Regions from separate parts of the Pseudomonas sp. NPDC088444 genome, predicted to be linked through region 3. Evidence: predicted binding sites of a transcription regulator. Region 3 holds the regulator's gene; each other region holds the start of a gene.
The links. Region 3 encodes FliA, which starts transcription of late flagellar genes. Its sites were predicted from a motif close to CTAAAGTTTNNNNNNNNNNNGCCGNTAA; they were not measured.
Positions count from the first base shown of each region.

Region 1: ACI2KB_RS14110 (methyl-accepting chemotaxis protein) is a predicted target of FliA. The motif match lies at 1,393-1,420, and genes of this name have one in related genera.
Region 2: ACI2KB_RS16785 (methyl-accepting chemotaxis protein) is a predicted target of FliA. The motif match lies at 1,370-1,397, and genes of this name have one in related genera.

Region 1 is NZ_JBJDNK010000006.1:244,474-247,748, forward strand. It holds gene ACI2KB_RS14110 (methyl-accepting chemotaxis protein) at 1-1,281, opposite strand, end outside; gene ACI2KB_RS14115 (LysR substrate-binding domain-containing protein) at 1,629-2,549, opposite strand; gene ACI2KB_RS14120 (NorM family multidrug efflux MATE transporter) at 2,715-3,275, shown strand, end outside.
Region 2 is NZ_JBJDNK010000008.1:58,825-62,099, reverse strand. It holds gene tatC (twin-arginine translocase subunit TatC) at 1-487, shown strand, start outside; gene ACI2KB_RS16790 (16S rRNA (uracil(1498)-N(3))-methyltransferase) at 484-1,191, shown strand; gene ACI2KB_RS16785 (methyl-accepting chemotaxis protein) at 1,434-3,275, shown strand, end outside.
Region 3 is NZ_JBJDNK010000003.1:89,730-93,004, forward strand. It holds gene flhF (flagellar biosynthesis protein FlhF) at 1-288, shown strand, start outside; gene fleN (flagellar synthesis regulator FleN) at 408-1,241, shown strand; gene fliA (RNA polymerase sigma factor FliA) at 1,238-1,978, shown strand; gene ACI2KB_RS07405 (chemotaxis response regulator CheY) at 2,241-2,615, shown strand; gene ACI2KB_RS07410 (protein phosphatase CheZ) at 2,635-3,275, shown strand, end outside.

The DNA.
Region 1 (3,275 bases), on a different contig from region 3:
GGCGCTGAATTCTTCGACGGCCCCGGCCATGCTGGTGATTTCGCCGGATTGCTGCTCCATGCCTTCATACGCGCCGCCGGACAAACCGGACAACGCCTGCGCCCGCCCGCTGACTTCCTGCGCCGCCGTACGAATGTGTGAAACCATGGTTTCCAGTGCTTGGCCCATCTTGTTGAAGCTACCGGCCAACTGGCCAATTTCGTCGTGACTGGCAATATTCAGACGCACGCTCAGGTCACCCGCACCCAGCGCCTCGGCCTGATTGACCAGATCGGACAATGGCTGCAATTTGCTGCGCAGCAGCCAGATGGCCGAACCCACAGCGATCAGCATCGCCAACAGGCTGCCGATCGCTAACTGAGTGCCAACGCTCCAGGTCACCGCACTGATCTCATCTTTTGGCATCACCGCCAGAATCGACCACGGGCCGCCGTTGAACGGCTCGGCCACGGTGTAGAAATCATTGCCGGCGTCTTGCCAGAAACGGCCCACGCCCGGGGTTTTGACGAAGTCAGCCAGTCCCTTTGCTGCCTGATCAAGATCCTTCACCCCGGCAGGCGGCACCAGCCATTTGTTCTGCTCGTCGAGCAAGGCCAGCGAGCCCGTCGAGCCGATACGGAAACTCTTGAGGTTATCGAACTGCGCCTTTTGCGCGTCGGTGTAATCGAAGCCCACGAACAATACGGCGATGACCTTGCCACTGCTGTCGCGCACTGGGGAGTACTGGGTCATGTACAGGCGATCGAACAGCAGCGCGCGGCCCACGTAGCCCTGCCCGGCCAGCAGCTTTTCGTAGGCCGGATGTTTGTGATCCAGCACCGTACCGATGGCGCGGGAGCCGTCTTGCTTGCTCAGCGAGGTGCTGATCCGGATGAAATCGTCACCACTTCGCACGAACACGGTCGCCACGCCTGCGGTCATTTTCTTGAAGTCGTCGACTTCGGCGAAATCGTTGTTCAGTGGGTTGCCATTGAGCAACAAAGCCGGGGTCTGTACGCCCGCGACAGCGATCTGTTGGTCGGCTTGAACCGTCAGGCCACTGAAGCGTTTTTCGAACAGGCCGCTCAAGCGTTGAGTGCTGTCACGCAGGGTGCTGTGGAAGGTATTCAACTGATCAGCCAGCAACCGCGCTTCGCTGCCCATGTGCTCTTCGCGGATAGCCAAGTTCGCCGAATCCAGCGAGCGCAGGGCAAACAGCGTGCTGCCGCTGATGACGACGGCCAGAATGACAGCCAGGGCAATGCCGAGCTGCGAGGCAATACGGGCACGGGGTTGAGGCATGGAGACTCCTTGCCGAACGACCGGATCGTCCTGATCTCAGGCAAACCATTCGGACTGTTTCTAATAGAGGGTATTGATGGGCCGATAGAGAAGGATCGGCTCTGCAATGAGGAATCGGCTGACAGCCTGAATACTTGAGTCCTACGCCGGGTTTTAGGACAGATGGCTTCTGGCCGAAGGCCGAAGGAGCGTGGCTTGCCCGCGATCTTCTGCGAAGCGGCAGTAAAAACTGCTACCTCGTCATTTCAGACATACCGCATTCAACTAGGTTGCCGCCGATTCGCGCCAGATCGCGAACAAGTTGCGCTCCTACGGCCTTCGGCCAGAATCAAGAGCACGTTTGCGCCTTATTCCAAAATGGTCACCTCAGGCAACTCCATCGCCTGCACTTCGCTCTGCAAAAAATCGCTCAATCGGCGCAGTCGCTCACCACCGGGCCGGGTCTTGGGCCAGACCAGATAGTAGTTCTCGCCACTGACCACCGCCGTTCGCCAAGGCAGGCTCAAGCGACCTTGCAGCACATCCTCAGCCACCATCAACAGGTCGCCCATGGACACGCCATACCCCCGCGCCGCCGCGATCATGCCCAGCTCCAGCGTGTCAAACACCTGGCCACCCTTTAGCGACACCTGATCCGACAAGCCCATGCGCTCCAACCAACTGCGCCAGTCACGACGATCGGGGGTGGGGTGCAGCAGTTCAGTACTCGCCAGCCGTTCGGCGTCCCAAGGCGCATCGTCGAGCAAGCTGGGTGAGCCGACCGGAATCAGCAGTTCGGGAAACAGGTAAGTCGCCTCCCAGTCCGGCGGAAAATGGCCACGACTGAGCAACACAGCACAATCGAACGGCTCCTGAGTGAAGTCCACATGGTCGACGTCCATCCACGCGCTGGTCAGTTGCACCTCGTTGCCGACTTGCAAATGGCGAAACCGGCTGAGTCGTGCCAACAGCCAGCGCATGGTCAGGGTCGACGGGGCTTTCATGCGCAGGATGCCCTCTTCGGCCATCAGTGCGCTGCACGCCCGCTCCAGCGCAGAGAACCCTTCGCGCACACCCGGCAACAGCTCTCGCGCCGCTTCGGTCAGTTGCAGGTTGCGACCATTGCGGCGAAACAGCCGACAGGCGAAGTGCTGCTCCAACGTGTGGATGTGCCGACTGACGGCACTTTGAGTGATCGACAGCTCTTCAGCCGCGCGGGTGAACGAGCTGTGTCGCGCAGCGGCTTCAAATGCACGCAGCGCATACAAGGGCGGAAGACTACGAGGCATCTGGCGCTTTCCTCTTTGCCTGATGGCGATGCAAAGCACTCTACTGCAAAACACTCAGGATGAGTTTTACTCATGCCACTGATCGTATTTATCCCTTTGTGCATCGCGGGGCGAATCACGACAATGGGCAGCTCACCAATGCCTCTCCCTCCCGAGCGTCCAACCATGCAACAGCACGCCTTCAAAGAACTGTGGATCATCCTGCGCCTGGCCGGGCCGCTGATCGCTTCCCAGATGGCGCATATGCTGATGGTCTTCACCGACACCGTGATGATGGGCAAGCTCGGCCCTGAATCCCTGGCGGGCGGTGGGTTGGGCGCGGCCAGCTACAACTTCGTGTCCTTCTTTTGCGTCGGCGTGATGGCTGCCGTCGGTACACTGGTGGCCATTCGCAAAGGCGCTAACGATGACGCGGGCGCCACCCGTCTGACTCAGGCAGGGCTGTGGCTGGCGTGGGGCATGGCGCTGATCGCCGCACTTATCCTCTGGAACCTCGCACCGATTCTGGCTCACTTCGGTCAGGACGAAGCCAACGTGCACATGGCCAGTCAGTTTCTAATCACCTTGCCGCTGGCGCTGCCGGGACTGCTGAGCTTTATGGCGCTGCGGGGCTTCACCAGTGCGCTGGGCCGGGCCACCCCTGTCATGGTCATCAGCCTGGTGGGCGTTGTGGCCAACTTCGGACTCAATTACGCCTTCATCCACGGGTTGTTCGGCTTGCCGCAT
Region 2 (3,275 bases), on a different contig from region 3:
CCTGTACAAACACGAAAAACGCGTGGCCGTACCGCTGCTGATCTCCAGCATCATCCTGTTCTATGCCGGGATGGCCTTTGCGTACTTTCTGGTGTTCCCGCTGATTTTCCACTTCTTCGCCAGCGTGACTCCGGAGGGAGTGTCAATGATGACGGACATCTCCAGTTATCTGGATTTCGTCATGACCCTGTTCCTGGCCTTCGGCGTGGCGTTCGAGATTCCGGTGGCCGTCGTGCTGCTCGTGTGGATCGGCATCGTCGACGTGAAGTACCTGAAAAAAATCCGCCCTTACGTAATCATCGGCTGTTTTGTGGTCGGCATGATCCTGACCCCACCGGACATCTTCTCGCAGACACTGCTGGCGGTGCCGATGTGGCTGCTGTTCGAGATCGGCGTCTTGTGCAGCTCGATGGTGACCAAACGCGGTGACCATGAAGACGACGAGCAGACCGACAAGCAAGACCAGCCACCAGCGACCCAACCGTGAACCTGCTGCTGCTCGAAGACGCTGATTTCATCTCGGCGGATCGCGTGATTCTGCGCGACCGCCGCCTCAAGCACATGCAAGAGGTGCATCGCTCGGAAGTTGGCGACAGCCTTCGCGTGGGGCGTGTGAACGGGTTGCTGGGCAGCGCTGAACTGCTGAGGCTGGAAACGCGCGAAGCGGAGCTGTCGGTCAGCTTCGACCGCAAGCCTCCGGCCAAGCTGCCGCTGACGCTGGTCCTCGCCCTGCCCCGCCCGAAGATGCTGCGCCGAGTGTTTCAGACCGTCGCCACCATGGGCGTGCCCAAGGTCATTTTGGTCAATAGCTACCGCGTCGAGAAAAGCTTCTGGCAGACCCCTTTTCTAACGCCTGCGTCGATCCGCGAGCATCTGATTCTCGGGCTTGAACAGGCGCGAGACAGTGTGCTGCCGGAGATCATCATCGAAAAGCGCTTCAAGCCGTTCGTTGAAGACCGCTTACCTGCGATCGTTGACGGGACGTTGGGGTTGGTCGGCCATCCCGGTGACTTTCCCGCCTGTCCGCGTGCGGTCACTGAACCAGTGACCTTGGCCATCGGCCCCGAAGGCGGCTGGATCCCCTACGAAATCGACCTGCTGCGTGCTTCGGGCCTAAACCCGGTGCAGCTTGGCGAACGCATCCTGCGCGTGGAAACCGCCGTCACCGCCCTCCTCGCCCGGTTGTTCTGATTTCTTTCAATAGCAGCCTCACGTCAACCCTGTGGGAGCCGCCCTGGTGGCGAAAGTGACGTGTCAGCCACCATCAATGTGTTTGACCTGACACCTTCGCCAGCTAGCCACGCTTCTACGGCCTTCGGTCAGATGCGGATTGCGTTCCCAACTTGGCCGATATGCCCTGCGCAGGGCGCTTCAGAACGGTGCATCCGCGCCGATAACCTTGCGTCCATAAAAATAATGCGCAAGGAATCATCATGTACCGCTGGGCTGCCCAATACCTCGGAAACATCAGTGTCAGCCGCAAACTCACCATCGGGTTCGGCCTGGTGCTGTTGCTCACGCTGATCATTATGGCCACCGGCTGGTCGAGCGTTTCGTCGCTGATCGAGCGGGGTGACAAGCTGGCGAACATTTCGCAGATCAGCGAACAGACCATGGAGTTGCGCGCTGCGCGCATGGCGTATGAGAGTCAGTCCAACGCCGACACCGCGAGGGCGGTCATGACCGCGCTGGACAAACTCGATGGCGACCTCAAGACCGCTCATGCCCGAATTTCCGGGGCCGACGACCTCAAACTGCTGGACGCCCAGACCCAGGCCGCCACGGACTACCGACGTACCTTCGATGACATGACCAAAGCCATCCAGGTCCGCGAAGCCGCTCGGGCCAATCTGGGCAACACCGCTGATGCGGCGGTCAATGAGGTCAACAAGATCGAAGAAGCGCTGATCCAGCATGACAACATCCTGCAATTCAACAGCGCAGTGGGTGTGAGCAAGTTGATCCAGCAAGCCCGCTTTCAAGTGCGTGGCTATACCTTCAGCGGCAACCCGGATTTCGAGAAAAACGCCACCGCCGCCATCGACGAAGCCATCATCGGCGTGAACACACTGGCCGGTGATGTCTCGTCGCAATACATTCCTCAATTGCAAAAAGCCAATCTGGCGCTGAAAGGCTACGGCGTGGCGGTCGGGCAATACCGCGATGCGCAACAGACCAGCCGTCAGGCGTTGGACAAAATGGCTGCGCTAGGCCAGCAGTTGCTCGATCTCAGCGACAAACTGACCACTTCGCAGAACGCCAAACGCGATGCTGACAGTCAACAGGCGCAGTCGATGCTGGGCCTGGCGACCATCGTGGCGCTGTTTCTTGGTGTGCTTGCCGCCTGGGCTATCACTCGCCAGATCACGTTGCCGCTCAAACATACCCTCCTGGCGGTGGATCGTGTGGCCTCCGGCGACTTGACCCATGACCTGACATTGGGCCGTCGCGACGAACTGGGCCAACTGCAAAGTGGCATTCAACGCATGACCGTCAGCCTGCGGAGCCTGATCGGTGGCATCAGCGACAGCGTGACGCAAATCGCCAGCGCCGCCGAAGAGCTGTCCGCCGTGACCGAACAGACCAGCGCCGGGGTCAACAGCCAGAAGGTCGAGACCGATCAGGTCGCCACGGCCATGCACCAAATGACCGCCACCGTTCAGGAAGTCGCGCGTAACGCCGAGGAGGCCTCAGAAGCCGCTGTAGCAGCCGATCAGCAGGCCCGCGAGGGTGACAAGGTGGTGAGCGAGGCGATTGCCCAGATCGAACGCCTGGCCACCGAGGTAGGACATTCCACTGAGGCGATGGGTGAACTCAAACGCGAGAGCGACAAGATCGGTAGCGTGCTGGACGTGATCAAGTCCGTCGCCCAGCAGACCAATCTGCTGGCCCTTAACGCCGCCATCGAAGCGGCGCGGGCTGGGGAAGCCGGACGTGGCTTTGCGGTGGTGGCCGACGAGGTACGCAGTCTGGCGCAGCGTACGCAGAAGTCCACGGAGGAAATCGAAGAGCTGATTGCCGGTCTGCAAAATGGTACGCAGCAGGTCGCAGCGATCATGGACAACAGCCGAGAATTGACCAGCAGCAGCGTCGAACTCACCCGACGGGCGGGCGGCGCGCTGGAAAATATTACCCAGACCGTGTCAGCGATTCAGGCCATGAACCAACAGATTGCCGCTGCCGCAGAACAACAGAGTGCGACCGCCGAGGAGATCAACCGCAGCGTGCTCAACGTCCGAGATGTTTCAGAACAGACGTCGGCGGCCAGCGAGGAG
Region 3 (3,275 bases):
ACCGCGGCCTATCACAGTTACAAGCGTTGCGGTCTGGCCGGGTGCATCCTGACCAAACTCGACGAAACCGCAAGCCTTGGCGAAGTGCTGAGCCTGGCGGTGACACACGAATTGCCCGTGGCCTATCTGACCGATGGCCCACGGATACCGGATGATCTGCATCTGCCCCGTCGGCACCAGTTGGTAAGCCGTGCCGTCAGTGTGCAGATGCAGGAGGAGCCGAGCGAGGAAGCAATGGCGGATATGTTTGCGGATCTTTATCACAGCACCGGCAAGCGCGCGGGCTAGGTAAGGAAAATGACAATGGAAAATACCTGCATCGTTGGTCTGCCAGGCATTGTTCACTCAGTGAACGTGCAGCCCGAAATGTGGCTTGGGTCTAAGCAAGACAAGGTAAAGAATTAACTATGGGCAGCATGCATCCCGTTCAGGTTATCGCGGTGACCGGTGGCAAAGGTGGCGTAGGCAAGACCAATGTGTCAGTGAACCTCTCGCTGGCTCTGGCCGAGCTGGGGCGCCGCGTTATGTTGCTGGACGCCGATCTGGGTCTGGCCAACGTCGACGTCTTGTTGGGGCTGACCCCCAAACGCACCCTGGCTGACGTTATTGAAGGCCGTTGCGAGCTGCGCGATGTCCTGTTGCAAGGCCCGGGCGGTGTGCGCATCGTACCGGCGGCCTCCGGCACCCAGACCATGGTTCAACTGAGCCCGGCACAACACGCCGGTCTGATTCAGGCCTTCAGCGAAATCGGCGACAACCTGGACGTGCTGGTGATCGACACCGCTGCCGGGATTGGTGAGTCGGTGGTGAGTTTCGTGCGCGCGGCACAGGAAGTGCTGCTGGTGGTGTGCGATGAACCGACCTCGATCACTGACGCCTACGCGCTGATCAAACTGCTCAACCGCGATTACGGCATGAACCGCTTCCGTGTGCTGGCCAACATGGCCCAAAGCCCGCAGGAAGGGCGCAACCTGTTCGCCAAACTGACCAAGGTCACCGACCGTTTCCTCGACGTGGCCCTGCAATACGTGGGTGCTGTGCCGTACGACGAGTGCGTGCGCAAGGCCGTGCAGAAGCAGCGTGCGGTCTACGAAGCGTTTCCACGTTCCAAATGTGCGCTGGCGTTCAAGGCCATCGCGCAAAAGGTCGACACCTGGCCACTGCCGGCGAACCCGCGTGGCCACCTTGAATTTTTCGTTGAGCGCCTGGTTCATCAGACCAGTGCAGGGCCTGTGTCATGACTGCAAGTGGCTATCGCATGTACAGCAAATCATCCAAGGATTCCCAGTACGAGCTGATTGAGCGTTATGCCCCGCTGGTCAAACGCATCGCCTACCATCTGCTGGCGCGTCTGCCGGCCAGTGTTCAGGTCGAGGACTTGATTCAGGCGGGCATGATTGGGTTGCTCGAAGTGTCGACCAAGTACGACTCCACCAAGGGTGCGAGTTTCGAGACCTACGCGGGTATTCGTATCCGTGGCGCGATGCTCGATGAAGTGCGCAAGGGGGACTGGGCGCCACGTTCGGTTCACCGCAACACGCGCATGGTCAGCGACGCCATTCGTGCGATTGAAGCAAAAACCGGCCGCGACGCTAAAGATCACGAGGTTGCTGCCGAACTTCAATTGAGTCTCGATGATTATTACGGGATTTTGAACGATACCTTGGGCAGCCGCCTGTTCAGTTTCGACGACCTCTTGCAGGACGGCGAGCATGAAGGGTTGCACGAGGATGGCGCGAGCCAGTCGCTGGAACCGTCGCGGGACCTGGAAGACGAGCGCTTCCAGAGCGCACTGGCCGATGCCATTGCCAACCTGCCCGAGCGTGAACGCCTGGTGCTGGCGCTGTACTACGACGAAGAGCTGAACCTCAAGGAAATCGGTGAGGTCCTGGGGGTCAGCGAATCCCGTGTCAGCCAGTTGCACAGCCAGTGCGCCGCGCGTCTGCGTGGACGGCTGGGAGAATGGCGCGCGCGCTGATAGATTGCGCAGCCTCGTGATAGAGGCTGCGGGTTGCTTGTAAGACCGGCTGTGCAAGATGTGATGTGGGAAGCAAAAGAGACAAGGCAGGAGCCGGTCGGATCAGGTCTTCAGGACGCTTTTCCGCTGCGCTCGTACCTTTCGATTCCAAAGCCCTCTCGTTTTCGTGTCACCGGTCAAGTTGCTGCACCGGTATTGATTGAACGCGCGTCCGGGAGCTGGGCGCGTTAAAGACTGCTTGGAGGTCGAATTGGACAAGAACATGAAAATCCTCATCGTTGATGACTTCTCAACGATGCGGCGGATCATAAAAAACCTGTTGCGTGACCTTGGGTTCACCAACACGGCCGAAGCAGATGACGGCACTACCGCGTTGCCAATGTTGCAGAGCGGTGCTTTCGATTTCCTGGTGACCGACTGGAACATGCCTGGCATGTCCGGCATCGACCTGCTGCGTCAGGTGCGAGCCGACGAGCGCCTGCGTCACCTTCCAGTGTTGATGGTCACGGCAGAAGCCAAGCGCGAGCAGATCATCGAGGCCGCACAGGCCGGTGTGAATGGCTATGTCGTGAAGCCGTTCACCGCTCAGGTACTCAAAGAAAAGATCGAGAAGATATTCGAGCGCGTCAATAGCTGATGTTCGCTGCGAGGGCGCTATGGATCCTAAAGATTCATCAATGGGTGACTTCGAGTCGACCCTGAAGAAACATGCACAGGAGCTGGTGACCAGCCTTGAAAAAGGCCAGTTCGGCGAAGCCGTGCAACTCATCCACGAGCTGAACCAGACCCGTGATCGCGGCTTGTATCAGGAAGTCGGCAAGCTGACGCGCGAGTTGCACAGTGCCATCGTCAATTTCCAGATTGACCCGCACATGCCGCAAGCCGAAGAGGTGTCCCAGATCACGGATGCCACCGAGCGCTTGTCGTATGTTGTCAGGCTCACGGAAGGTGCGGCCAACAAAACCATGGACCTGGTGGAACAGAGCACGCCCTTGATGAATGGCCTGAGCGCCGATGCCAAGGCCTTGAGCGCAGACTGGGGACGCTTCATGCGTCGCGAGATTGGCGCCGAAGAGTTTCGCGATCTGGCCCGCCGCGTCGAGGGCTTTCTGAGCCGTAGCGAGAAGGAGACCCACGAGGTCGCCAGCCACCTGAACGACATCCTGCTGGCTCAGGATTATCAGGACCTCACCGGACAGGTGATCAAGCGTGTGACCAAGATGGTCACCGAGGTGGAGAGCAATTTGCTCAAGCTGGTGTTGATGGCCAGCCAGGTCGATCGTTTTGCCGGTATCCA